2 linked regions of the Nitrosospira lacus genome follow. Each later gene encodes a partner of the first gene's protein in a complex. Links are inferred from orthologs where the notes say so. Each region holds a gene or a part of one and is shown on either strand. Other genes may lie near its edges.

Evidence for each region.
Region 2: the proteins of lpdA (region 1) and aceF are in contact, whole or in part, in a crystal structure (PDB 1EBD), measured with the Geobacillus stearothermophilus proteins. The link is inferred for Nitrosospira lacus from one-to-one orthologs. Residues at the interface, in WP_049624544.1 of Geobacillus stearothermophilus: Pro340, Ser341, Asp344, Tyr345, Arg403, Asp406, Val408, Glu431, Ala432, Gly433, Asp438; in WP_033016211.1 of Geobacillus stearothermophilus: Ile130, Ala131, Met132, Pro133, Arg136, Arg140, Glu141, Asn155, Arg157.

The regions. Positions count from the first base shown.
Region 1 is NZ_CP021106.3:1,081,338-1,091,452, forward strand. Bases 1-2,903 are described here. They hold lpdA (dihydrolipoyl dehydrogenase), read left to right. Parts: upstream 1-508; coding sequence 509-2,299; downstream 2,300-2,903. Other genes in these bases: EBAPG3_RS04775 (glutamate-5-semialdehyde dehydrogenase), read left to right, coding at 1-426; EBAPG3_RS04785 (lytic transglycosylase domain-containing protein), read right to left, coding at 2,427-2,903. In the rest of the region: more of EBAPG3_RS04785, read right to left, coding at 2,904-3,125; EBAPG3_RS04790 (IS4 family transposase), read left to right, coding at 3,481-4,629; EBAPG3_RS04795 (hypothetical protein), read left to right, coding at 4,753-5,157; 16S rRNA (adenine(1518)-N(6)/adenine(1519)-N(6))-dimethyltransferase RsmA, read right to left, coding at 5,202-5,984; 4-hydroxythreonine-4-phosphate dehydrogenase PdxA, read right to left, coding at 6,062-7,048; EBAPG3_RS04810 (peptidylprolyl isomerase), read right to left, coding at 7,118-8,437; EBAPG3_RS04815 (LPS-assembly protein LptD), read right to left, coding at 8,630-10,115. UniProt on the Escherichia coli protein: Lipoamide dehydrogenase is a component of the glycine cleavage system as well as of the alpha-ketoacid dehydrogenase complexes.
Region 2 is NZ_CP021106.3:865,448-881,307, reverse strand. The notes cover bases 7,327-10,302. They hold aceF (dihydrolipoyllysine-residue acetyltransferase), read right to left. Parts: upstream 9,517-10,302; coding sequence 8,137-9,516; downstream 7,327-8,136. Other genes in these bases: aceE (pyruvate dehydrogenase (acetyl-transferring), homodimeric type), read right to left, coding at 9,674-10,302; nadD (nicotinate-nucleotide adenylyltransferase), read right to left, coding at 7,341-8,087; rsfS (ribosome silencing factor), read right to left, coding at 7,327-7,344. Outside these bases: EBAPG3_RS03955 (DUF1302 family protein), read right to left, coding at 1-330; EBAPG3_RS03950 (outer membrane lipoprotein-sorting protein), read left to right, coding at 882-1,643; EBAPG3_RS03945 (PEP-CTERM/exosortase system-associated acyltransferase), read left to right, coding at 1,688-2,425; EBAPG3_RS03940 (ammonium transporter), read left to right, coding at 2,741-3,940; rng (ribonuclease G), read right to left, coding at 4,029-5,480; EBAPG3_RS03930 (Maf family protein), read right to left, coding at 5,587-6,210; 23S rRNA (pseudouridine(1915)-N(3))-methyltransferase RlmH, read right to left, coding at 6,379-6,846; more of rsfS, read right to left, coding at 6,862-7,326; more of aceE, read right to left, coding at 10,303-12,343; bifunctional methylenetetrahydrofolate dehydrogenase/methenyltetrahydrofolate cyclohydrolase FolD, read right to left, coding at 12,389-13,255; EBAPG3_RS03895 (hypothetical protein), read left to right, coding at 13,239-13,457; EBAPG3_RS03890 (hypothetical protein), read right to left, coding at 13,443-14,033; EBAPG3_RS03885 (NAD(P)/FAD-dependent oxidoreductase), read left to right, coding at 14,407-15,585.

The sequences.
Region 1 (10,115 bases):
TTGTGCAAAATCTATCTCGACAAGGGAGTGGAGTTGCGGGGCGATGCGCTATCTCGTGCCATCGTGGCGCAAATGAATGAGGCGACGGAAGAGGATTGGCACACCGAGTATCTGGCGCCGATCCTGAGTGTGCGAGTGGTTAGCGGACTGGATCAGGCCATCGAGCACATCGCCGTTTATGGCTCGCAGCATACCGATTCAATCATTACCGAGGATTACAGCCGCGCTCGCCGTTTCCTGCGCGAGGTCGATTCCAGTTCGGTAATGGTAAACGCATCCACCCGCTTCGCCGACGGGTTTGAATATGGCCTCGGTGCGGAAATCGGCATCTCCACCGACAAGATTCACGCGCGGGGTCCGGTGGGACTGGAAGGATTGACCAGCCAGAAATTCATTGTGCTGGGCGACGGACACATCAGGCAATAAAACAGATCAGGCAATAAATATTTCCAACAAAGAAAGCCAAGAGGTTAAGAGAGCTCGGTTTCTTCCCTACATAAAGTTTGCTATGACTCAGTTGATCGAAATAAAAATCCCTGATATCGGAGATTTCACGGATGTTCCCGTTATCGAACTGCTGGTGAAGCCGGGTGATACGGTGGAAAAGGAAACATCGCTTATCACGCTGGAAACCGACAAGGCGACGATGGAGATTCCCGCGCCTCAAGCTGGCACGGTAAAGGAGGTCAAGGTCAAGATCGGCGATAAGGTTTCGGAGGGGACGATCATACTTGTGCTGGAAACAGCAGCGAAACCGGCTGAGCCGGTTAAAGCGCCCGTTTCATCATCTGTACCTGCTCTCGAGTCCCCTGCGGGGGTGGCTTCAGCACCTGCGCCGGTTAAGCCCTCTCCTGATATTCCGCAGGGTGATATTCATGCCGATATCGTGGTACTCGGTGCGGGGCCGGGCGGTTACACGGCTGCATTTCGCGCCGCCGACCTGGGCAAGAAGGTGGTCCTGATCGAGCGTTACCCCGCCCTTGGCGGTGTGTGCCTCAATGTCGGCTGTATTCCCTCCAAGGCACTCCTGCACGTGGCGAAGGTCATCACGGAGGCGGAGGAAACGGAGCGTCAGGGGATCGTTTTCGGCAAGCCCGCCATAGAACTCAATAAGCTGCGGACCTGGAAGGAATCCGTAGTGGGTAAACTCACCAAGGGACTGGCAGGGTTGGCGAAGCAGCGCAAGGTGCGCGTGGTACAAGGAAAGGGCACATTCACGTCACCCAATATGATCCAGATGGAGACATCCGATGGCCTGAAAACCGTATCTTTCGAGTCCTGTATCATCGCTGCGGGATCCAGCGTGGCGCGTATTCCCGGCTTCCCGTATGATGATCCGCGACTCATGGATTCGACTGGCGCGCTGAAACTGGACGATATTCCGCAGCGCATGCTCATCATTGGCGGGGGCATTATCGGCCTGGAAATGGCGACCGTTTATGACGCGCTCGGGTGCAAAATCAGTGTGGTGGAGTTGATGGATCAGTTGATCCCCGGCGCGGACGCGGATCTCGTCAAGCCGTTGTATCGGCGCATACAGAAACGCTACGAAGCGATTTACCTGAAAACCAGGGTTACCCGGATCGAGGCGCAAGAGGATGGCTTGAGTGTCACATTCGAAAGCGCATCCGATGCTGTTCCGGCACCTGAACCGCAGCTTTATGATCGCATTCTAATGGCAGTGGGGCGTCGCCCCAATGGCCGCGATATCGGTGTGGGAAGTGCCGGGGTCACAGTGGATGAGCGCGGCTACATCCCGGTAAACAAGCAGTTGCGCACCAACGTGCCGCACATATTCGCCATTGGCGATATTTGCGGCGAGCCTATGCTGGCGCACAAAGCCTCGCACGAAGGCAAGCTTGCCGCGGAAATCATCGCGGGTGGGGAACACACAAAAGAGGCGGCATTCGATGCACGCGCCATCCCGTCAGTGGCCTACACCGATCCGGAAATCGCCTGGATGGGCCTGACCGAAACCGAAGCCGGCAAGCAAGGCATCGAGTACGAAAGAGCAGTGTTTCCCTGGGCAGCGAGCGGCCGCGCGATCGCAATGGCGCGCGACGAAGGGCTGACCAAACTGCTGCTGGACAAAAAGACCCGCCGTATTCTTGGTGCTGGCATCGTGGGGGTTAACGCCGGCGAGCTGATCGCCGAAACGGTGCTGGGGCTTGAAATGGGCGCGGATATGGAAGATATTGGTCTCACCATCCACCCGCATCCCACCCTGTCTGAAACCGTCTTTTTTGCCGCCGAAATTGCGGAAGGGTCGATTACTGATCTGTATATGCCGAAGAAATGAGGATAATCCCGAGCGATATGACTACCTGTGCCGGAAACCAATTATTTCTGGGTTATTCGCTGAGCGAAACCACGATCGATCCTTGATTGTTTCTGATTCGCAGCCTCTCTGTTAATTGCCCGCACTTTTAGATCCCTCGCCGTATCTGAGGCAGCTTCATGCTGACCTGATATTTGCGATAGAGATCCAGTACCTTGGGCACATACATCCGGGTCTCTTGAAACGGTGGAATTTGATTTCCATATTTGACGACATTGTTCTCCCCCGCATTGTAAGCAGCCAGCGCCAGGCTTACATTGCCGTTGAACATTTTCAGCAGGTCGCTCAGATATCGGGTACCTGCGTGAAGATTCTGCACGGGATCGAAACGGTCGGTGGCGCCATATCGCCGCGCGGTATCCGGCATGAGCTGCATCAGGCCTGCCGCACCTTTTTTCGACACCGCCATGGCGTTGTAAGCCGATTCCGCGGAAACCACGGCATGTACCAGCGCACTTTCCAGGGCGTAAATCCTGGCGATCTCTTCGATGATGGCGCCATACTGAACCCTGGCCAGCTTGTCAGAGCGCCTGTCACGGGTACCGGGAATTGTTTTCCGGGCTACGGCGTCGTTAGCCGCCGTAAATGGAACATAGCGTTTATCCGTGGGTACGTTACTGAAATGTGCGACGCCATCCTCGTCGGTAAACCAGTAGATAGTGGCGTTGGCCGGCTGGGCAGCCAGGCCGCATGCCAGCAAGGCCGTCAATATGAATGGGCGTGGCGAAAAAAATTTCATGACCCTGCCTGGTGGAAGGACGATTTCGTTCTCTTGCTTTTTCTTCATTTGATTCAGCAGAAATTATACCCATCGTCGGGGCAACGACCAAACTGACTATTTGTAAGATCGTATTGACTTAACGGCAGAAACCGCTGTTTGCTCAAGTGATCTGCAATTACCGTACCGTGTCATCAGTACAGTAGTTTTCCTGCCAGATTCCGCTCCATGGATACGAGTGCTAATGGTTCAGCCTTCGGTCTCTGATGAAAATTTCTGCTGGATTCAAGTATGGGGTAATATTGTTTCAATTTGAGTGTGAGGCACTGCTGTCCCACAAAACCGCTAAAAAAGGCCTGAATATCCTTTGTTGATTTACAATGAGTTTCTCGACAACTCTTTGAAAGACAAAGGAATCCAAGCCATGGCGCATTGTAATACAGTCTTCTTGCAACTGCTTAAAATTGTTGGCAGACATGAATTTGAAGCGATCGCTTCTTTGCATCACCAAGGCCAGAGGTTGCGCAAGACCAGCCGCTGGGCACAGTTTGTTGCCATGGTATTTGCACAGTTGAGCGGGCGGCAGAGTTTGCGTGATATTGAAACCAACCTGCAAGCACAACGCCAGCACAGCTATCACTTGGGCAGCGCGCCCATTTCCCGGTCCAGTCTGGCACGCCTGAATAACCAGCAACCCGCTAGTTGTTACGAAGCGCTGTTTTACCGTCTGTATGAGCGCTGCCTCAAGCGGGCACCCAAGCACGGCTTCCGCTTTAAGAATCCGCTTTATGCGCTGGATGCTTCTCTCATTGATCTATCGCTCAAGCTTTTTCCCTGGTCGCATTACGCGTTGGGAAAAGGCGCCATGAAGTTACAGGTTGGACTGGATTTAAGAGGCAATCTGCCCGCATTTGCCACCCTCACGGAAAGCAGGAAGGCGGATAGCGAGTGCGCCAAACTGCTTGCCTTGCCCAAAGGCAGTATTGTGGTATGTGATCGCGGCTACAATGATTATTCCTGGTACAAGTTACTGACCGGGCAGGGGGTCTTTTACGTCACCCGACAACGGGGCAACGCCACTTATGAAGTTATTGAACGGTGTGCCGTTCCTGTTCATTCGAGCGTCATCAGTGATGCAGTCATTCGCTTCAATTCGTACCGCTCGTGCCAGAAGGAGCTGCCCAACGTGCGCCAAGTGGTCTACCAGGATGCGCAAACACAACGGGAATACATCTTTATCACCAACCATTTCAAGCTGTCCGCGCAAACCATTGCTGCCATTTATAAGCAGCGCTGGCAAGTGGAGTTGTTTTTTAAATGGATCAAGCAAAATCTCAAGATCAAATCGTTTTTGGGCACCAGCAAAAATGCCGTGATGACCCAAATCTGGATTGCCATGTGCGTCTATTTGCTGTTGGCATTCATCAAATTCAGTCATCAAGTGGCAATATCTCAGCAACAAATCCTGAGGCTGCTCGCACTTAACCTGTTTGCAAAACGGGACCTGATTAGGCTGATCAAGACTGAACCGCCGCCGGGTGATCATCAACCCATCCAGGGAGCTTTATGGTAATGACAAATTGTGGGACAGCAGTGAGTGTGAGGCCATATTATTTCAATGGTTAGTAAAAAAAAATCCAGGCTATACCAAGAGGCACTTGTGTATTCATATTTATTGATAAAAGAGACCAAGATCATGCTGCACAGGATGCTGGTAACCTCTATTTATGTCTGGGCGCTGCTTATCATGTCGGGATGCTCTGTTTTTATGGCGGCTAACCAGCCGACCAGCAAGAACCTGGACCTGTTCTCGGTAGGAACACCTAGAGATATGCTCCTGGCCGAGTATGGCCTGCCTTCCGTAAGCGAAACGAAGGACGGCAAAAGACGCGAGATCTTTACGTTCAAACAAGGTTACAGTACGGCAGCAAAAACCGGCAGGGCCGTTTTTCATGGTGTTGCCGACTTTTTTACTCTTGGTTTGTGGGAAGTGGTGGGTACGCCAACCGAATTGGTTTTTCAAGGAGAGGAGATGGCGTTCGACGTTAGTTATGACGAGAATGATCGAGTCGACAAGGTAACCGTATTGAAGAAAAAATAAAATAACGTGGGGCTGCCCCGGCTTTCCATGAGCCGGAATCTGTATTATGAGGGAAGCTGCTGTTTACTCAAGTGATCCGCAATCGTGACAAACTGCGCCACCGACAAATTCTCTGCCCGCTTGCCCGGGTCGATTTCCAGTGCCGTATAGTCTTCCGGTTTGAGATAATTGTGCAATGTGTTACGCAAGGTCTTACGCCGTTGCGAAAATGCGGCGGAGACGATTCGGGCAAATAAATTTTCCTTATCCGCCCCAATTAACAATTGCCTGCGCGGAATCATGCGTACAACCGCCGATTCCACTTTTGGCGCGGGCCGGAAACAATCCGGCGAGACAATGAGAAGCTGTTCCATTTCAAAGCGGCATTGCAGCATGACCGAAAGCCGCCCGTAATCCGAAGTGGAGGGTTGAGCTACCATACGTGCCACTACTTCCTTTTGCAGCATGAAATGCATATCCCGGATACCGTCCGCGAATTGAGCCAGATGAAACAGGATGGGTGTGGAAATATTGTAGGGCAGGTTACCTACCACCCGAAGATTCTTTCCTAGCACCGAAAAATCGAATTCCAGGGCATCGGCCGAATATATTGTCAAGCACCGTTCCGAAAATTCGCGGTGCAAGCGTTCGACAATATCGCGATCGATTTCCACCACATGCAGGTGATCGAGCGATTGCAGCAAGGGTCGTGTCAAGGCCCCCAACCCGGGTCCGATTTCCACCAGAAGGTCGCCCTTGCCCGGATGAATGGCGCGAACAATATCTGCTACGATCTGGGTGTCAATCAGAAAATTCTGCCCGAAACGCTTACGAGGAATGTGTTGCATAAACCTGAACCCTGTCCGGCAACCTGCGTCGCGAAATCCGGTTTGTTATTTGTGGTACAGCGCCAATTTTTCCTGAACTATTTCCGATTTCCAGCCAGCATCGCCGCCATGGCAATTGCCGCCAGTAAACTGCCAGGATCGGCCCGGTTGGTTGCCGCCAAATCCAGGGCGGTGCCATGATCCACCGATGTACGGATGATAGGCAGCCCCAATGTAATGTTCACGCCTGTGCCAAAGCTGGCATGTTTCAGCACTGGCAGCCCCTGATCGTGATACATGGCGAATACGCAATCGTAATTCTTCAGGTGTGAAGGATTGAATAGCGTATCAGCGGGCAGCGGACCTATTAAATTGATGCCTTCGCCGCGCAATTTTTCCAGGGAGGGTATGATGATATCGATTTCTTCCCTGCCAAGATGGCCTGATTCGCCCGCATGAGGGTTTAATCCCGCCACGGCGATGCGGGGTCTTTCAATGGCGAAGCGGGTGATCAAGTCGTGGTGAATAATCCGCAGCTTTTGCTCCAGAATTTCGCGGGTGACGGCCGCTGCGACATCCTTCAGCGGCAGATGCGTGGTGGCAAGCGTTACCCGCATGCCGCCACCCGCCAGCATCATGACCACCCGGCTGTTTGTGAGCCGGGCAAGGTATTCCGTGTGACCGGTGAATGCGATTCCAGCGTCATTAATGATGCCTTTGTGTACCGGCGCGGTGACCATCGCATCGAATTCATGATTCATGCATCCGTCAACGGCATGCTCCAGCGTTTCCAGAACGTAGCGAGCGTTGGCTGGATCAAGCTTTCCGGGAGCAGCTGGTTCAGCCAGCGGCACGTGCAGTACCTGCAAGCAGCCGATTCTGTGTTCGGTGTTGCTCACCGGGGAGTAGTTCATTATTTCCAGCGGAAGCCGCAATAACCGGGCACGTTCCCGCAGCAAATCACGGTCGGCGATGACGATCAGCCCGCATGGAAGATTTCGCTGAGCGAGTTGCACGCACAAATCAGGGCCGATTCCAGCAGGCTCGCCAGCGGTGAGAGCCAGTTGCGGGAGAGGAGAAGTCATGGCACCACCGGAAGAAAATCGTTTACTTCACTCACGATATCGAACATATTTGATCGTGGTGTCTCGATACTAACCTTCCTCCAGCCTGTATTCGACGTAAGCGCGATCACGCAGTCGTTGCAACCAGTCTTGGAAAGTTGTGTCGGCTTTACGCGCACGGATCGCCTGGCGTGCAGTTTGCCGCCTCCGTTCCGTGCTCATGTCCTGGGAGCGGCGTTCAATCACCTGAATGAGGTGCCAGCCGAATGGAGACTGTACCGGTCCGCTGATTTCTCCGTCCTTAAGTGCGCTCATAGCCTGCTCGAACTCCGGTACGGTATCGCCAGGCGAGACCCAGCCCAAATCGCCTCCCGATGCAGCACTGGCGTCTTCAGAGTGCAGTTTCGCAAGTTCGTCAAATTTGCCCCCATTGTCCAGGCGCTCTTTCAAGTCGGTTATTCGGCGTCGGGCATCGCCTTCGGACGTAAGCTCATTGATTTTGACAAGGATATGGCGAGCATGGGTCTGATCCACCATCGTTACGGTTTCATTTTGGTTGCGCCGGTCAACCAGTTTTAGGATATGAAAGCCGTTAGGGCTCTGGATTATCGAAGATAATTCGCCGGGTTTCATGGGTGTCACGTACTCGGCGAATCTCTTTGTCAGCTGGTTGGCGGGGCGCCAGTCCAGCAAACCACCTTGCATGGCGTCGTCTGCATTGGAGAATTCAGCGGCAACCTTGGCAAACTCGGCGCCATCCTTCAATTGAGCCAGAGCTGCTTCTGCCCGTTGCCGCATGGCCTGGATTTTTGCACCATCTGCTTGCTCCGGTACCTGGATCAGAATATGAGCGATACGGTATTCTATGTTACCGTCCGTTGACTGTTCCTGCGTATGCAGGAAATTGTCTACCTCTCCCTCAGTCACGCTTATCCGATTGTTTACCTCGCGTTCTTTCAGCCGTACCAGGATAATTTCGTCCCGAATTTCGTCACGAAATTTGTTGAAGCTGATCCCATCCTGTTCGAGCGCGCTGTGAAATTCCGGCAATGACAGCTTGTTCTCCTGGGCGATGCGACGGATAGTCTGGTCGAGTTCAGTATCGCTGACGGTCAGGCCGGTTTCTTTCGCAAGTTGCAGCTGTACGCGATTGACAATAATACGTTCCAGTATCTGCTTCTCCAGTACCGCCGGCGAGGGCGCCTGCATGCCTTGTTTCTGCAACTGTCTAACGGCGGTTTTAATCATCTCGTCCAGCTCGTGACGTGTGATGACATTCTCATTCACGACCGCGACGATGTGATCTATGGTTTGAATACCCCGGGGATGGGCTGGCTGTTGAGCAATAGCGATTCCGGCTGTGAGCATAGCCAGCAGAATAGGGGGACGTAACAAAAATTTCGTGGCCATGTAAATAAGCGTATCAACCAAAATCTGATGGTTGCAGCGTACTCACCATGAAGGTGAAGGTCAAGCGACGCAAGAAGCCTTTGTAGATCATAGCGCTAAACTGGAGAATGAGCAGTTCAATGCCGGATTCGGTTCAAAGATTGCAGGGCAGGGAAATCAAGGGTCCCGCGAGCTCGCAATTTATGATCCAGGCTATGGCCCTTCCACTGTGCCGCTTCCCTGGCTGCCGGTCCTGGTGTATCCGGGGATGCTACGCTGCAATACCTGTAGCGGGTTTGATCCGATTTGCATCAGGCCATTCAATTCAAGTTGCAAAAACGCCGCCGTGGTTGTTTTCTGAGTGGCAAGAGTCAGATGCTGGACCACAAACCGCAACGACCAGCAGCAGGCATTATACTCAAGTCCCGCCAGCCCTTCCAGAATCTTCTGATCCTGTAACGAGTAATTCAGCCGTGCCACAGTCTGCCATCTTTCCGACCACCGCCATTGTGATGATGCATCGACCTGGTGCAGCACATCGCGAGTGAAGCGGTAGCCAAAATTTACCACCCTGCCAGGTTCCGGGCGGTAGCTCAAGCCAGAACGCACCACATCGGCCAAAAGCCTGGTCTGGTCAAATTGCACGCTTGTATCGGTGCTTATCGTTGGTGTGATAAACCCCGTAACCGCGGCGATAAAATCGGGTCTTCTGTTGATCGTCGAAGGCGCATCCAGGGTTATGCGACGATCTATGAAGCTCATCTGGTGGCCGACGGCAAGCCGCAAACGCTCTTTGCCGGTGTCTGCCTCTATCAGACGGGATGTAAGCGCGAAGGTCAGCTGATTTGCGTCGTTGATACGGTCGCTGCCGCTGAAGCGATTTTCGGTTAAGATCTGGGCAAAACTGAAGTCCGTCTTGGCGGAATCGAAGTTAGGCAGTGAATTCTGGTCACGGAACGGTACATAAACATAAAAGAGTCGTGGCTCAAGGGTTTGAGTGAACCGTTCTCCGCCCAGTTCCATTTTGCGGTCAAACATAACGCTACTATCCACGCTGAACAACGGCAAGGTGCGGGCCGGATTCGTATCCTGCGGCACGCCGGAGGATGAGCCAGGGGATTCCAGGCTATACGTCGTGTGGTGTACGCCAACCTTGGGCGTGATATAGCCAAATGCGCTGCGCATGGGGTAGCTGACACTGGGAAAGAACGTGACACGTTGGCCGCTTACCAGGGTAGGGTGGGAAAAATTCGTCCAGCTGCTGACAAGATTGAAGTCCAATCCGAGAACATCGGCTTTATTCGCGGTAAGAGTAACCTGCGGTAGCCGTTTATAAGGAGCCACCACCGGGTTCAAGGGATCCTGGATAGTCTGGAATTGCTGTACGAGTGAAGTGACATTCAGGGTGCCGTTATCTCCCAGATTGCGATTGTATGCCACGAGCCCCTGCTGCAACAGATTGGTTCGGGACGTCAGGTTCATGGTATTGCCGAGATCGCGGAAGTAGGTATCATCGGACACCCTGTTATAGTCCAGGCGGCCAAACCAATGTTGGCCCAAAGTCTGATTATGTGCAAATGCCACGCGATAGCGGGTTTCCTTGGTGTTGAGGTCGGTCGGCAATACCTCTGCCAACAAATTGCCATTTAAATTGGTCCCTAGATAGCGGAACTCGCTGTTCAACGCGACACCACGCCGC
Region 2 (15,860 bases), 210 kb from region 1 along the record:
GATTGGGGGCAGGGACAGAGAGTAAGACAACGGCATGAGCAAGGGCTCACCATTAATCTCTTCATGCGCAGCAGCAGCGCTGCCTTCCACAGTGGTAGCGATGGAGTCGGCCGTCTGGCGAACTAGATGCGGGGATAGGGATAAAGACAGGGACAAGAACAAAGGCTCCCCATCAGTCTTATCTGTCAGTGAATTGGATGATGATCTTGCACCGATGGGGAAATTGGGAGTTAGCGAATTGGATGATGCAGGCTCGGCAAAGCAACGCAGCGGCAGGGCGATCAGTACCGCGATGAATACAGAATATCCAAATTTGCGTGCGTACACCATCCGCCCCACTTAATCCGCACCCTGGACTGAGGTATTTTCGCCCACACGACAGCACTCGATTATCATGGTCAATTTCTCGTCCTAATTGTCATTCTGACACTCGCAATCAGATCGTCTTCGATACGCCTTCAGCGGTTTCGGCATCGACATAAAACAGTCACGGCGGCAAAAGTAAAGATTGTCTTGAAACGGCCGTTAATATGCTTCATCAATTTGAAGAATGGCTACGCCGGAGCTATGGGCAAAATTAGCGGTCGGCTCGTCCGCCGACCATGGACAGGGCATATATCCCGCGGATGAGCCCTCTCAAGCGACAGGGTATCCATACAGCGGATCGGATTGAGAAGAATGGACTTGATCACTAACAGATGGATCGGCTATCTCAAGGAATGCACCACCCAGAACATTCACGTGACGCCTATGCCTGGCTGGACTTATTGTTTATCAAAGGTGTAGTCTTCGAAATCGTGCCAAGTCAAAAAATTTTTACAGGAACAATCCTAGAATAGGAAGCCGCAAGGGCAGACGGCATCCACAATGAGGAAACCATAATGCAAAAAAAACCTTCGCGGTATTTATTAACGGCAATTTCCCTTTTTGTTTCTTTGGCATCCACCGCGTTCGCCGAGTCTACTGATGCGGAATTAGCTCAAAGTATTCTGGAAAAGGCTGATCAGATACGTTTCCCGCGCGAGAGCTTTCAGGTCGACGTCAACATCAATACTACCGCACCTGACCAGGTAGCAGATATGCGTAAATACCGGGTTCTATCGAAGGGTAACGAAAACAGCGTGGTGATGACCACCGAGCCCGCTTCCGAACGCGGTCAAATTATACTGATGAAAGGACGCGATCTGTGGGTATTCATGCCAGATATCTCGCAACCAGTACGCTTATCATTATCCCAACGGCTGACCGGCCAAGTAGCAAATGGGGATTTGGCGCGCGCAAACTTTGCCGGCGACTACAACGCTACGATTTTACGCACCGACACCATTGATGGCGACAAATATTACGTATTGGAACTTACTGGCGTCGATCGGGGCGTTACATATCATAAAGTCTTATATTGGGTACGGCAATCAAATTTCTGGCCGTATCGCGCCGAGTTCTATTCGCTGTCCAACCGCCTGCTCAAAACCGCCCGTTACGAAGATTTCAAGATGCTACTTGGCAAACAACGGCCCACCCGCCTTGTCATGGAAGATGCATTACGTAAGGGAGAGGAATCCGTGCTCGAATATTCAGAAATGAAACTGCGGGATCTGCCCGACAAGATTTTTACCAAGGACTATCTGAAAAAACTTGAATAGGTCAAACTGAAGCACCCCAAACTAAATTTGCCGAGGAGATCAAATTGGTTTCATCCGATATACTCAACCTGGGTAATATTTTTAAGCAGTACTTTGAAATCGTCCCGGCTTTCTCAAACGCGCTAAAAGATGAAGTCTATCGAATACGGCATCAAGTTTATTGTGAGGATCTGGAATTTGAACCGGTGCGATCGGATGGGCTTGAAACCGATGAGCATGACCCTTATTCGCTGCATCTCCTGATGCGCAGTGTCAAGACAGGCGAGTTTGTCGGCTGCACCCGTATCGTCCGCCCTCGACCGGAGGATCCGCATTATCCTTTGCCCTTCGAGAAAACCTGCGCCACGACGCTGGATAAATCCATCGTCGATTCGGCGAAACTGTCACGCCGCGATATCGCGGAGGTGTCGCGCCTCGCCGTTATCGCGGGCTATCGCCGGCGTAAAGGTGAGTCAAATACCGCGGTGGGTATCTCGGGTGAAGATTTTGGCACACCCAACCAGCCACGCTTTCCATTTATTCCGATCGGTTTGTATCTAGCCACTACTGAACTGGCCCGACTGAATGAAATCGACACTGTGTTCGTCCTGACGGAGGAACGGCTGGCGAGCCATTTCAGTAAGCTGGGATTCAACCTTCAGTACATCGGCAGCCCAATTGAGCATCATGGTAAACGTATTCCCTCAATGATGAGCGTGAGCGGCACCATTCGCAATATGCGGGCGAATTTGCGGTCACTCTACCACGCCATAGCGGCGGATATAGAGAAAGGCCTTGCATGAGGAATAAGAGCAATTCGGTTCGGTAGATCCGGAATAGCCAACCAAAAAGTTTGCGATAACTTATATCCTTCTGCCCTTTGAGCTTTCCAGCTCATAATTAAGGCGCCCCAATATTTGCCACTCGCTTCGGAGCAATTGACCTACCGGGCTTCCGCAGCACGGTCCGGCTCACCGTATGTCTCCCTTTCGCAGCAATAGCTTATGGCTCGGAATGAGCTCCTGTTATTCATTATATCCCTATTGTATTTAAGGCTATTGAGGTTCACACTCTTGCATGGGTAGGCCCCATAAACTGCAAAAAAAAGGGAGAGTCAAATGAGGAAAAGCTTCTGCTTGACGCTATGTAGTGCGGTCAGTCTGCTTCTTCTATGCTTCAGCGCCTGGGCGAGCGAGAGCGCTGGACCCGAGCTTAGCGAGGCACGGCAAGTCGCTCAGTACAACTACGTCATTCATATTCTGGCGATGTTGCTGGTAGGTTTCGGTTTTCTCATGGTGTTTGTACGAAGATATGGATTTGGCGCCACGACCGGCACTTATCTGGTGGTGGCGGTCGGTCTTCCCTTTTACATGCTGCTGCGCGCGAATGGAATCCTGGGACACGAAATTGCTCCAAATACGGTCAAGGCTCTGCTTTTTGCCGAATTCGCGGTGGCGACCGCATTGATTGCCACGGGTGCTGTGCTTGGACGTCTACGGGTTTTCCAATATGCCTTACTGGCGTTTTTCCTGGTTCCCGCGTATCTGATGAACGAATACCTGGTGCTCGACAATGGGATGGGCTTGACGGAGGGCTATCAGGATACCGCCGGGTCGGTCATCATCCATGCCTTTGGCGCCTATTTTGGCTTGGGACTATCCCTGGCGCTGACCACCCCGCGACAACGCAGCCAGCCGATCGAATCCGATGCGACTTCTGACCGTTTCGCCATGCTTGGTTCGATGGTATTGTGGCTTTTCTGGCCCAGTTTCGCCACCGCCATCGTTCCTTTCGAGCAGATGCCGCAGACGGTGGTCAACACCGTGCTCGCGCTTTGCGGGGCCACTCTCAGCACCTATTTCCTGAGCACGTACTTCCACAAAGGCAAGACTTCAATGGTCGACATGGCGAATGCGGCGCTGGCCGGGGGAGTGGCAATTGGATCGACATGCAATATCGTATCCCCCTCAGGCGCTTTCGCAATCGGGCTGCTCGCGGGCGCTGTTAGCGTCATCGGGTATGTGTTTATTCAACCGGCATTGGAAAAGCGCTTCAAAATCGTTGACACCTGCGGTGTCCATAATCTGCATGGGATGCCCGGACTATTGGGTGCCTTGATTGCCATCATGGTGGTGCCGGGTATCGCAACAGCTCAACTGATCGGCATTACTTTCAGCGTGGTGTTTGCCTTCGTTACCGGACTCGTGGCCGGTGCGGCGATCAAAGCCACCGGAACAACACATCTAGCCTATGAGGATAGCGAGGAATTCACTCATGTCGCACCTCCTGAAATCGAGGTTGTGGAAGGAGGACACTAAATCGGGAACCTTGAATAAGTGCTGCAGGACGAAGCCGGGGAACGAAACGGATGATTGCTGAATTTCCGGTGTAGGGCACCAGCAACCGCTACATCAGAATGACATCATATTGTTCCTGCGTATAAGCGGCTTCTACCTGCAGACTGATGGGCTTGGCGATAAAATCTCCCAGTTGGGCCAGACTTTGCGATTCCTCATCAAGGAATAGATCGATGACTTGTTGTGAAGCCAGAATACGAAACTCGCGGGCGTCAAATTGACGGGATTCGCGCAATAATTCGCGCAGGATTTCGTAACACATCGTTTGCGCGGTTCTGACCTCGCTGCGGCCCTGGCAAGTAGGACACGTCTCGCACAAAATATGGGCAAGGCTTTCCCGCGTGCGTTTTCGTGTCATTTCCACCAACCCGAGCGCGGTGAAACCATTGACGGTCATGCGCGTCCGGTCCTTCATCAGTGACTTTTTGAATTCGGCGAGCACGGCATTCTTATGCTCCGCGCTTTCCATATCTATAAAATCAATAATAATAATACCGCCCAGATTTCGCAGGCGCAACTGACGCGCGATGACCTGCGCCGCTTCGAGGTTGGTTTTGAAAATGGTGTCGTCGAAGCTGCGCACACCGACGAATCCGCCGGTGTTGACATCCACTGTGGTGAGCGCCTCGGTCTGGTCGATGATCAGGTAGCCGCCGGATTTAAGGTTTACCCGTCGCGCCAGGCATTTTTCAATCTCATCTTCGACACCATACAGATCAAATAATGGGCGCTCTCCGGCATAATGATCGACGCGTTCCGTCACATTGGCCATATAGTCTCGCGCAAAAGCAACCATCTTCTGAAAGGTCTCGCGTGAATCCACCAGAATACGCGCCGTACCAACATTCACGAAGTCGCGCAATACACGATGGCTGAGATTCAGGTCCTGATAGAGCAATCCGGGCATACCGGTTGAAGATTTCCCTTCAATGTCGTGCCACAACTTGTACAGATAATCGATATCTGTCTGCAAGTCCTGCTCACTGGCGGCTTCCGCCATGGTGCGAATAATAAAACCCCCTTTTTCACCCGGAGGCAGCAAGTGTTTTAGCTTTTCGCGCAGCAACTTGCGCTCGGTTTCATCCTCGATACGCTGCGAAATCCCGATGTGGGACACCTGCGGGAGATACACCAGCATCCGCCCGGCGATACTCACTTGAGTGGATAGTCGTGCACCTTTGGTACTGATGGAATCCTTGATGACCTGAACGAGAATATTCTTGCCCTCGTACAGTAATCTTTCAATGGGCTTATCGGCATCTTCGCTTTGGCGCAGCCTCCAGATGTCAGCCAGATGAAGGAAGGCGGCGCGATCCAGACCGATATCGACGAAAGCCGATTGCATTCCCGGCAATACCCGGGTGACGCGCCCGTTGTAAATATTGCCTACAATTCCACGGCTACTGGTACGCTCTATATGCAACTCTTGCACCGCACCCTGCTCCATTACGGCAACACGAGTTTCCTGCGGCGTGACGTTGACAAGAATTTCGCTAGTCATTACTCCTGAATCCCGCAGATGACCGTCATTTTATGAGTTCGTTTTCCAGTTGAGCGCCATGACCCTCACAGACTTTTTTTCGTCAACTGATCTTTACTTTTTTTACTTAGGGAAATATTTTTATACCGGATTCCTCCAGCAGTTGGCCAGTCTCGAACAGCGGCAGCCCCATCACACCACTATAACTGCCGGAAATCTCCGCGATAAAAACTGCCGCTATCCCCTGAATCGCATAGCTGCCCGCTTTGTCATGCGCTTCGTCGCTGGCAAGGTACAGTCGAATTTCGCGTTCGCTGATGTGACGAAATCGCACCGTGGAAGCGGAAGTTCGCACATGTATTCCATTTTGCGCAGCCACCGCGACCGCAGTCAATACCCGATGAGTCTGGCCCGAAAGGGCACGCAGCATCTCTTGCGCATGAGCAGCGTCCTCAGGCTTGCCAAAAATACGTCCCTTCAGCACCACTACCGTGTCGGCAGCGAGCACCGGAAGTTGTGGCAGCTTGCGCTGCATAAGCTGCATCCACCCCGTCCCGGCCTTTGTCCGGGCGATACGTGAGGTGTAAATCTCCGGCGCTTCGTCCGGCATTGAGGCTTCATCGACATCCGCCATGCGGGGCATAGCTTCGCGTAATAATAGCGTTGCGAAATTTACTCCAATCTGCTTCAACAGCTCCCGTCGGCGGGGACTGCGGGAAGCAAGATAAATGCGATTCTCCGGTAAAGTCATATTGTCCTGGAAAATACTCTATTTCCAACCTATTCGGCCGCTGGAGCGGGTTCACCTAAAGGGTCAGCGTCAAATAATACGAAATATTGCTATTAATCATAATACTGTTCTACTAAATGAGCAGTCCATTGCCGCACGCAGGTTCAGACATGTTGCGGTCCAAGGCTGTTACGCCCGGTGGTAGGGGTGCCCCTTGATAAGGGATACCGCGCGATACAATTGTTCCGCAAGCAGTATCCGCGCCAAACCATGCGGCAGCGTCAGTGCGGATAGCGCCAAAACCTCATCCGCCGAATTCCTGATACCGGCGTCCAATCCGTCCGCTCCGCCCACGATAAAGGCGGTATCCCCGCCATTTCTCATCCATTCCGTAACGGAATCAGCCAGCTTGGTGGTAGTCAATTGTTTACCACGTTCATCCATCACCACCATTCGGCACCTGGGCGGTAGCGCCGCCAGGATGCGAGCAGCCTCGGCAGCCAGCAACTGCTCCGTCTTCTTGCCGCTACGTTTTTCCGGCTTGATTTCCAGCAATTCAATGCCAGCCTCATGTGGCATGCGCCTGCGGTATTCCTCAAAACCGGCCGCAATCCATTGCGGCATTTTGTGACCCACCGCACAAACAAGAAATTTCATACGAAGTACTCGGATTTAGCTGGCGCCCCCGGGGTTGGGAGATTTTTTCCTGACCGGCGAGACCGACTTGATGGAGGCTTTGCGGGGCTTGACAGTCGATGACTTGGCAACGAGAGGCTTGAGAAGATCCTTGCTTTCGCCTGCACCGGCAGTTGCTTTGCTTATCTTCTTCTTTTTCGCTTCTGCCCACAATTCTTCCAGATTGTAGTGGGCACGCACTGTCGCTTGCATGATGTGTACCAGCATATCCCCCAAGTCCACCAGCACCCATTCTCCGGCTTGCTCACCCTCTACGCCATAAACCATCCCACCGCCGGCTTTGACTTTTTCCACCACATTGTTCGCAATAGCCTTGGTGTGACGAGTGGAATCCCCGCTTGCAATAATCATGCGGTCGAACAAAGTGGTAATCTTTGTCACATCCAGAACTTCGATATCATGTGCCTTTATTTCTTCCAGCGCGGCCACAACCGTTTTTACCAGTTTAGCAGGTGTCATCCTCCTCCTGAGTACAAGTGATTTGCTGCAATATAATCGATAGCCGCATCGGGCATCAGATAACGGACGCTTTTCCCGGCGGCAATATGGGCTCGAATGGAAGTTGCGGAAATATCGAGTAAAGTCGTCGGTGCGATGAAAACCAATCCACTGGGTGTATATTTGAGACTATCCGCACTGGATGCCCAGCGTTGCGCGCACTCATCTTCCAATTCTTGCGGCAAGGCGTAACGATTCGATGCTAACGCATATCCTGGGCGAGCCACTATGATGAAATGGCATAATCCGAATAATTCACGCCAGCTATGCCAGTCGGCAAGTTTCATGAACGCATCCGCCCCTATGATGAAACATAGTATGACGCACTCTCCCATCTCCCGTCTAAGTTCGCGCAGCGACTCCACGCTATAACTCACTCCATGACGGCGGACTTCGCGCTCGTCCAGGACAAATCTGGAATTGCCCCGAATCGCTAGACCCACGATCGCCGCGCGGTGCTGAAGCGATGCAGCGGGAGCATGGCGCAACCGCGGAATGCCGGCGGGGACAAAGCGCAGTTCTCTCAGGCCAATGGTTTCGGCAATTTCTTCAGCCACACGCAGGTGGCCATTATGAATGGGATCGAAGGTGCCACCAAAAATACCAACGAGCGGAACCCCGGATTCTATTGCCTGAACAGACTCGGAATGCCAGAGTGCGGAAACGGTTCCCTTTAAACCTGAATCCGGCAATTGATCGCTCATTCCTGGTTTAGCGGTATGTGGGTTGAGATTTCTTGCGGCGAGCCTTTTCTCATAATAATACCCGGCGCATATCGGCGAGGACCTCGACCAGATGTGAAGTAAAGCGCGCGGCGGTTGCCCCATCGATTACGCGATGATCATAGGACAGGGATAGCGGCAGCATTAGACGAGGAACAAACTGGCCATCCCGATAAACAGGTTTTATGCTGGCACGGGATACGCCGAGAATCGCCACCTCAGGTGCATTGATAATTGGCGTGAATGCGGTGCCTCCGATCCCTCCCAGACTGGAGATGGTAAAGCTTGCACCCTGCATTTCAACGGGTTTCAGCTTACCCTCGCGAGCCAGCACCGCGAGATTGGCCATCTCTCTGCCGATGTCTATCACGCCTTTTTGATCGACATCACGTATGACGGGCACCACCAGTCCATTTGGCGTATCCGCCGCAAAACCAAGGTGGTAATAGTGCTTTATCACCAGATTCACTGCACCGCCTGCACTGTCAAACGACGCACCATCAAGCGAGGCGTTGAACTCTGGAAATTTTTTTAATGCCGCTATCGACGCACGCATCAAGAAGGCGAGTATCGTGACTTTCACGCCATCTTTTTTTGATGCCTCATTGGACTCCTTGCGCAGGGCTTCCAGTTCTGTGATATCGGCTTCGTCGAATTGCGTCACATGGGGAATCATTACCCAGTTACGGTGCAGATTCGTTCCGGAGATTTTTTTGATACGCGACAGTGGCTTCAACTCCACCGGGCCGAATTTTGCAAAATTTACTTGCGGCCAAGGCAGCAAATTGAGTCCCGCGCCATTGCCGCCACGTGGTTTTGATAATTCGGCTTTGACGTAGCCCTGTACATCTTCCCTGAGTATGCGCTGTTTAGGGCCGCTGCCGCTCACCAACCCAAGACTCACGCCCAGTTCGCGCGCAAATCGCCGCACCGAGGGGCTCGCATGGGCCTTCGCGAAAGCAGCTTCGTCTATTGGTGGAGATATGGATTGACCGATTGGCTGCGGAGTTGGAATCTGCGCCGAGGCTGATGGGGAAGCTTCCGCCTCCGATCTTTCCAAAAAATCGGCGGGTTGGGCAGATGCAGAAGGAGGTGACGACTTAGGAGCCTGCCGTGAAGCCAAGCCTGTTGACAGGGCGGCTTGAGAGATTTTCACCGAATTGTCCGTTTCAACGACTTGCATCGCTAAAATAGGCGTACCTTCAGATACCTTGTCACCTACTTTTACAAGTACGTCTCCAATTACACCCTCAAAAGGGGAAGGCACTTCTATTGTCGCCTTATCCGATTCCAACACGATCAGCGGATCCTCCACCTTGATGGAATCGCCCGCCTTCACCAGCACTTCTATCACCGGAACGTCTTTAAAGTCGCCGATGTCCGGAATCAATACTTGTTTAGTCTCTGCCACGCTTCTTTCCTTCGTGTCTACATTAATCCCGATCTGGAAATAAGGGCTGGCGGCGCGAAATCCGGCAGTTTCGTGACCCGCACCGATAATAAACCACGACCGGGGTATGCACCTCTACGCGTCTTGCAGACAGGCATCCACTCACGCGTCCGCTCTCTCATACAGTCACTGGATTTGGTTTGTCCGGATCTATGCCGAACTTGCTTATCGCGTGCACCACCTTTTCCACCGGTATCTTGCCTTCCTCGGCCAATGCCTTGAGCGCGGCCACGGTGACGTAATGGCGATCCACTTCAAAGAACCGGCGCAGCTTCTCGCGTGTATCGGAACGGCCAAAACCATCCGTACCCAACACCTTGTAACGCCCCGGCACAAACTCACGTATCTGATCGGCGAATATCTTCATATAGTCAGTGGCCGCCACCACAGGTCCCTCGTGATCTTTGAAACATGACGCTACATAGGATAGTTTTGCCGGTTCGGCGGGATGCAGCATGTTCCAGCGTGTCACATCCAGCGCTTCACGCCTCAATTCGTTAAAGCTGGTGACACTCCATATGTCGGCGGCGATGCCATATTCTTTTTCCAGTATTTCTGCCGCCGCGATAACCTCACGCAGGATAGTGCCGGATCCAAGCAATTGAACCTGCAGCCCGGAATATTCTCCTTCTGTCCGTTTCCCTGCCCGAAACAAGTACATGCCTTTCAATATACCTTGTTCCGCATTCGCGGGCATTTCCGGATGCGGGTAATTTTCGTTCATTACGGTAATATAATAATAGACGTCTTCCTGCACGTCATACATTCGGCGCAACCCGTCCTGAATAATAACCGCAAGCTCGTACGCAAATGTGGGATCGTAGGATACACAATTGGGAATGGTCGAGGCGGACAGATGGCTATGGCCGTCTTCGTGTTGCAGCCCCTCTCCATTCAGTGTCGTGCGTCCGGCCGTACCTCCCAGCAAGAATCCACGGCAGCGCATATCTCCCGCTGCCCAAGCCAAGTCACCGATGCGCTGAAAGCCGAACATGGAGTAGAAGATATAAAACGGGATCATCTGCACACCATGAGTGCTGTAGGCGGTTGCGACAGCCATCCATGATGACATGGCGCCTGCTTCGTTGATCCCCTCCTGCAGAATCTGCCCGCTCTTGTCTTCCTTGTAATACATCAGCTGGTCGGCATCCTGCGGCGTATAGAGCTGTCCCGTTGACGACCAGATGCCCAACTGCCGGAACATGCCTTCCATGCCGAAAGTGCGCGACTCATCCGCAACGATCGGTACTACATGCTTGCCTATAGCCTTGTCTTTCACGAGAATATTCAGGATGCGCACAAATGCCATGGTCGTGGAGGACTCCCGTCCTTCGCCGCTTGCCTTGAGCAATGTATCGAACGCGGATAACGGTGGTATCGACAGTGCCTCGGCCTTGCGCTGGCGGCGATGGATGAATCCGCCCAGCGCCTGCCGCTGCTGCCGCATATAAACAAACTCGGGCGAATCTTTGTCAAATTTCAGATACGGTACGTCGTCTATCCTGTCATCCGCAATGGGCAGCCCGAAACGATCACGAAATGCTTTCAGCGACGTCGTGCCCATTTTTTTCTGCTGATGGGTAATGTTCTGCGCTTCGCCCGCTTCACCCATGCCATAACCCTTGATGGTTTTGGCAAGTATCACGGTCGGCTGCCCGGTATGCCTGGCTGCGGCGGCGTAAGCGGCATAGACCTTATGTGGATCGTGACCTCCGCGGTTCAAACGCCAGATATCGTCGTCCGACATGTTGGCGACCATCTCCAGCAGTTCCGGATATTTGCCAAAGAAATGTTCGCGCACGTAGGCACCGTCTCTGGACTTGAAAGTCTGGTATTCGCCATCCACGCATTCCATCATGCGTTGCTGCAGCAAGCCCTTAGTATCCTTGGCTAACAAAGAATCCCAGTAGGAGCCCCAAATTACCTTGATGACGTTCCAGCCGGAACCGCGAAAAGCGGCCTCCAACTCCTGGATAATCTTGCCATTGCCACGCACCGGGCCATCAAGGCGTTGAAGGTTACAATTAACTACAAAAATCAGGTTGTCCAGATTCTCACGTGAGGCCAGCGAAATTGCGCCGAGGGATTCCGGTTCGTCCATTTCTCCGTCACCCAGGAAAGCCCAGACCTTGCGCCCCTTGGTCTGAACCAGCCCACGGCTATCCAGATATTTCATGAAACGCGCCTGATAGATTGCCATCAATGGCCCCAGCCCCATTGATACTGTCGGAAACTGCCAGAAATCGGGCATCAGCCACGGATGCGGATAAGAGGATATGCCCTTCCCGTCAACCTCCTGGCGGAAATTATCGAGTTGTTCCTGTGACAATTCCTCCAGCAGGAAAGCATAGGCGTAAAGACCAGGGGAGGAATGTCCCTGGGCGAATATCAGGTCACCGCCATGATCCTTGGAGCGGGCATGCCAGAAGTGATTGTAGCCCACATCGTAGAGTGTCGCGGCGGATGCAAAGCTGGCAATATGGCCGCCAACATTGGAATTCTTATTGGCGCGCAACACCATTGCCATGGAGTTCCAGCGAACGTAGGAACGGATACGGTGCTCCAGCGCATGGTTACCGGGTGAGTGATCCTCCTTGCCGGGAGGAATCGTATTGATATAGGCAGTGGTGGCACTATAAGGGAGATATGCGCCGGAACGGCGCGCTTTCTCCACCAGCCTTTCCAGCAGATAATGCGCTCGTTCGGTCCCCTCGTGTGTGAGTACGGACTCCAGCGCATCGAGCCATTCCTTTGTTTCAGTTGGATCTATGTCCGGGATAGGTTCCATATTTTGTCTCGCATATGATGAGGGGCTGCCGATGTTACGCTGCGGCTATACCCTTGCCTGAGCGGTTTGAGCGCGTTCCGCAGCCTCTATGGTATTACACAGCAACATGGTGATGGTCATGGGTCCCACCCCACCCGGCACCGGCGTAATGTGACCCGCTTTCTCCTTGACCATTTCAAAATCCACATCCCCCGCAATCTTCCCGTCAGGCAAGCGATTGATGCCGACATCTATTACCGTTGCACCGGGCTTCACCATATCGGCCGTGATCATGCGCGGCTTTCCAACGGCCACCACCAGGATGTCAGCTCGTTTTGTATGTTCGGCCAACTCAAGCGTCTTCGACGTGCAGATTGTGACGGTGGCTCCGTGCTGCAACAGCATGAACGCCATCGGCTTACCTACGATGTTGCTGCGGCCCACCACCACTGCGTGCTTGCCCTCAACCGGAATACCGCATTTTTCCAGCATTTTCATTACGCCATAAGGGGTGCAGGGCGGGAAAACCGTATTGCCGGTAACCAGCGCACCGACATTGTATAGATGGAAGCCGTCCGCGTCTTTTTCCACCGCGATGGATGCAATGATCTTGCCGCTTTCAAAATGCCGGGGTAGCGGCAATTGCACCAGAATACCGTGGATTCTGGGGTTTCTGTTCAATTCCTGGATGCGCTGTATCACCTCGTCCTGGCTGGCCTTCTCCGGGAACGCATGTATTTCCGAATAAATTCCAGTATCGCCGCAAGCCTTGGCCTTGTTTCGCACATATATGCTTGAGGCTGGATTGTCACCGACAATGACCACAGCCAATCCTGGCTGCACGCCATTTTCCGTTAAGCGCTCGGCGCGAACCTTCCATTCGGCTCGCACTTCCCTTGCTAACGCATTGCCATCCATGATTGTGGCACTCATTATGGGTCGTATCGACAATATCGCGGGCTATATGGACAGGCAATTATACGTTGTCCGGGTGTGGCTTTCACGTTTCATGCAGATTTATCGCGAGAATGCGTTCAGGAATACGCTTGCAGACAGCAGCCTGACCCGGCTGCCGGACTCGAAGAAACCCAAACTCCCGATCGAGTGTACCGGGCTGCGATCACTCCGGAGGTGAAGTTGGCAGGGGTGGTTTTTTGATCTTCATGCGGTAAATCCATAACCCGATCAAGAATGTTGGAAGTACAACCAAGGCAGCTGCCAGGAGTCCCGCTGCCAGCACATCGATTCCCTCGGTTTTTGGAAGGAAAATCGTGACTGCCCAAATCGTTACAAAGGCTGCTACCGCACCACCGATAAACATGATTTTTTTACCACGCTCGTAAAAGCGCCAGAACGCCCCCGAAACCCGTACCTCATTTTGATACTCATCAAAGATCATGGCCAGGCTATTGTCATCCGGTACCGCTTCATAACCAATCGTGATAGCCAGTGTATCGCCACCGTCTTCCACTCGAGACATATTATTCAGAAATGCAATTCGTTGTTGAGCCTGCTTTTTAGTCATGCCATCGCTGATGAGCATCGCCTGAAGCGCCGCAAACCCATGATCACGGGCGCTGGTTGACAAGCTGAGACTCTCACTGCAGCGCCACATGATACCGGCCAAGTACAATTGAATTGTCATTTGCCTGAACTGAGGCGCAAAGTCGTATCCCTTGTCCTTGATTTTCGCAAGCTGGGAAGCCAGCATCTCTCGCGCATGTTGTACGCAAACATCAATCCCGGTCGCTCCCGCGTCAGTTTTCGTGTCATCCATTGTCGTAATTATGAGGCTGTGCCTAACCCTAACTTTGAATTTATAGAGGCACCCATTATATACTGGCTATACTGCTATAGGGTCTGTGGAAAAAACTGAGTTGTCCGGTATGGCGATAATACCTTGATGGTCCTGACCACAGCTGCGCGAATTTACGATTTCTTTCCGCATGGTGTAATGGTCAGATCCAAAGTTCCACGATAATGCCCTAACTTTTTCATAAAGAGCAGATACGGGAAAAATCGCGATATTATAATCGAGGCAATTTTCAATATGCGCTGATGCGCATCTATAAAGGGAAACGGTCATGAAACATCACAAGTACCTAATCGTCGGCGGCGGCATGACTGCTGATTCCGCTGTTCACGGTATCCGCAAAATCGACCAGGATGGCGCCATTGCCATGATTTGCGAGGAACGCCATCTGCCTTATGATCGCCCCCCCCTTTCCAAGTCGCTGTGGAAGGATACGCCGTACGAATCCATTTGGCGTAACGCTCATGGCCTCAATGTCGCGGTACACCTGAGTAAAAAAATTGTGGCCCTCGATCCATCGAAAAAAACGGCGACCGATGATGCCGGCAACGTCTATACTTATGAAAAGCTTTTACTTGCCACAGGGGGCTCGGTACGGCGCTTCCCCGATTCCAGCGAGAGCATCATCTATTTTAGAACCGCTGACGACTATCGCAGGTTGCGCGAGTTGAGTGAACAGGGCTCGGATTTTGTAGTGATCGGCGGTGGCTTCATCGGTTCCGAAATCGGCGCCGCGCTTGCCATGAACGGCAAACGGGTCACGATGATTTTTCCGGAAAATGGTATCGGCGCGCGTGTTTATCCAAGGCCTCTGGCCGAATTCATAAATTCTTATTATCGCGAAAAAGGAGTCACCATACTCGCATCGGAGAACGTCAAATCTGTGCGGACTGCTGGCGGCAAGACTGTTGTGATCACGGGGAATGGCACGGAAATCCCTGCCGATGGAGTTGTGGCAGGGCTGGGCATTTTGCCGAACATCGACTTGGCCGTTCAGGCCGGACTTGCGGTGGACAACGGCATCATCGTGGACGAGCAACTGCGCACGAGCAATCCTGACATCTATGCGGCGGGCGATGTGGCAAACTTCCATAGCACCGTGCTGGATAAGCGTATGCGCGTGGAACATGAGGACAACGCTAATGTCATGGGTGAAATGGCAGGCAGAAATATGGCCGGACAGTCGGACAGCTATCATCATCAGCCTTTCTTTTATTCCGATCTGTTTGACCTGGGCTACGAAGCGGTGGGGGAGCTTGATGCAAGCCTTGATATTATCGAAGACTGGAAGGAGCCCTTCCGCAAGGGTGTGATTTACTATTTGCGCAATGAGCGGGTATGCGGTGTCCTGCTCTGGAATACATGGGGACAAGTTCCAGCCGCTACCCAGTTGATTGCGGAAAAAGCCGTGCATTCCCACGCTACGCTAGAGGGAAGAATAACGGATTAGCAGCCTGTAGGACTTGAAGAATGATGGGGTTCAGGACGAGTTTTGACGATTCTGAAGTCGACATCCATTTTTATTGGCCGCTAAAGCTGTGAAATCTGGACCGGATAGATACTCTTGCAGCCGATTTCCTGTAAGTCCCACGGGCCGCCAGTGGTTTGTTTTGTAATTGATAGGACTAATAAAAGCGAGGGATTTTGGTGTCAGCTCAGGGGCAAACCACAGCGATAGCCCAAGCTATCGAGAGGATTTGCAACGACGCATGACGCGGAAAACCG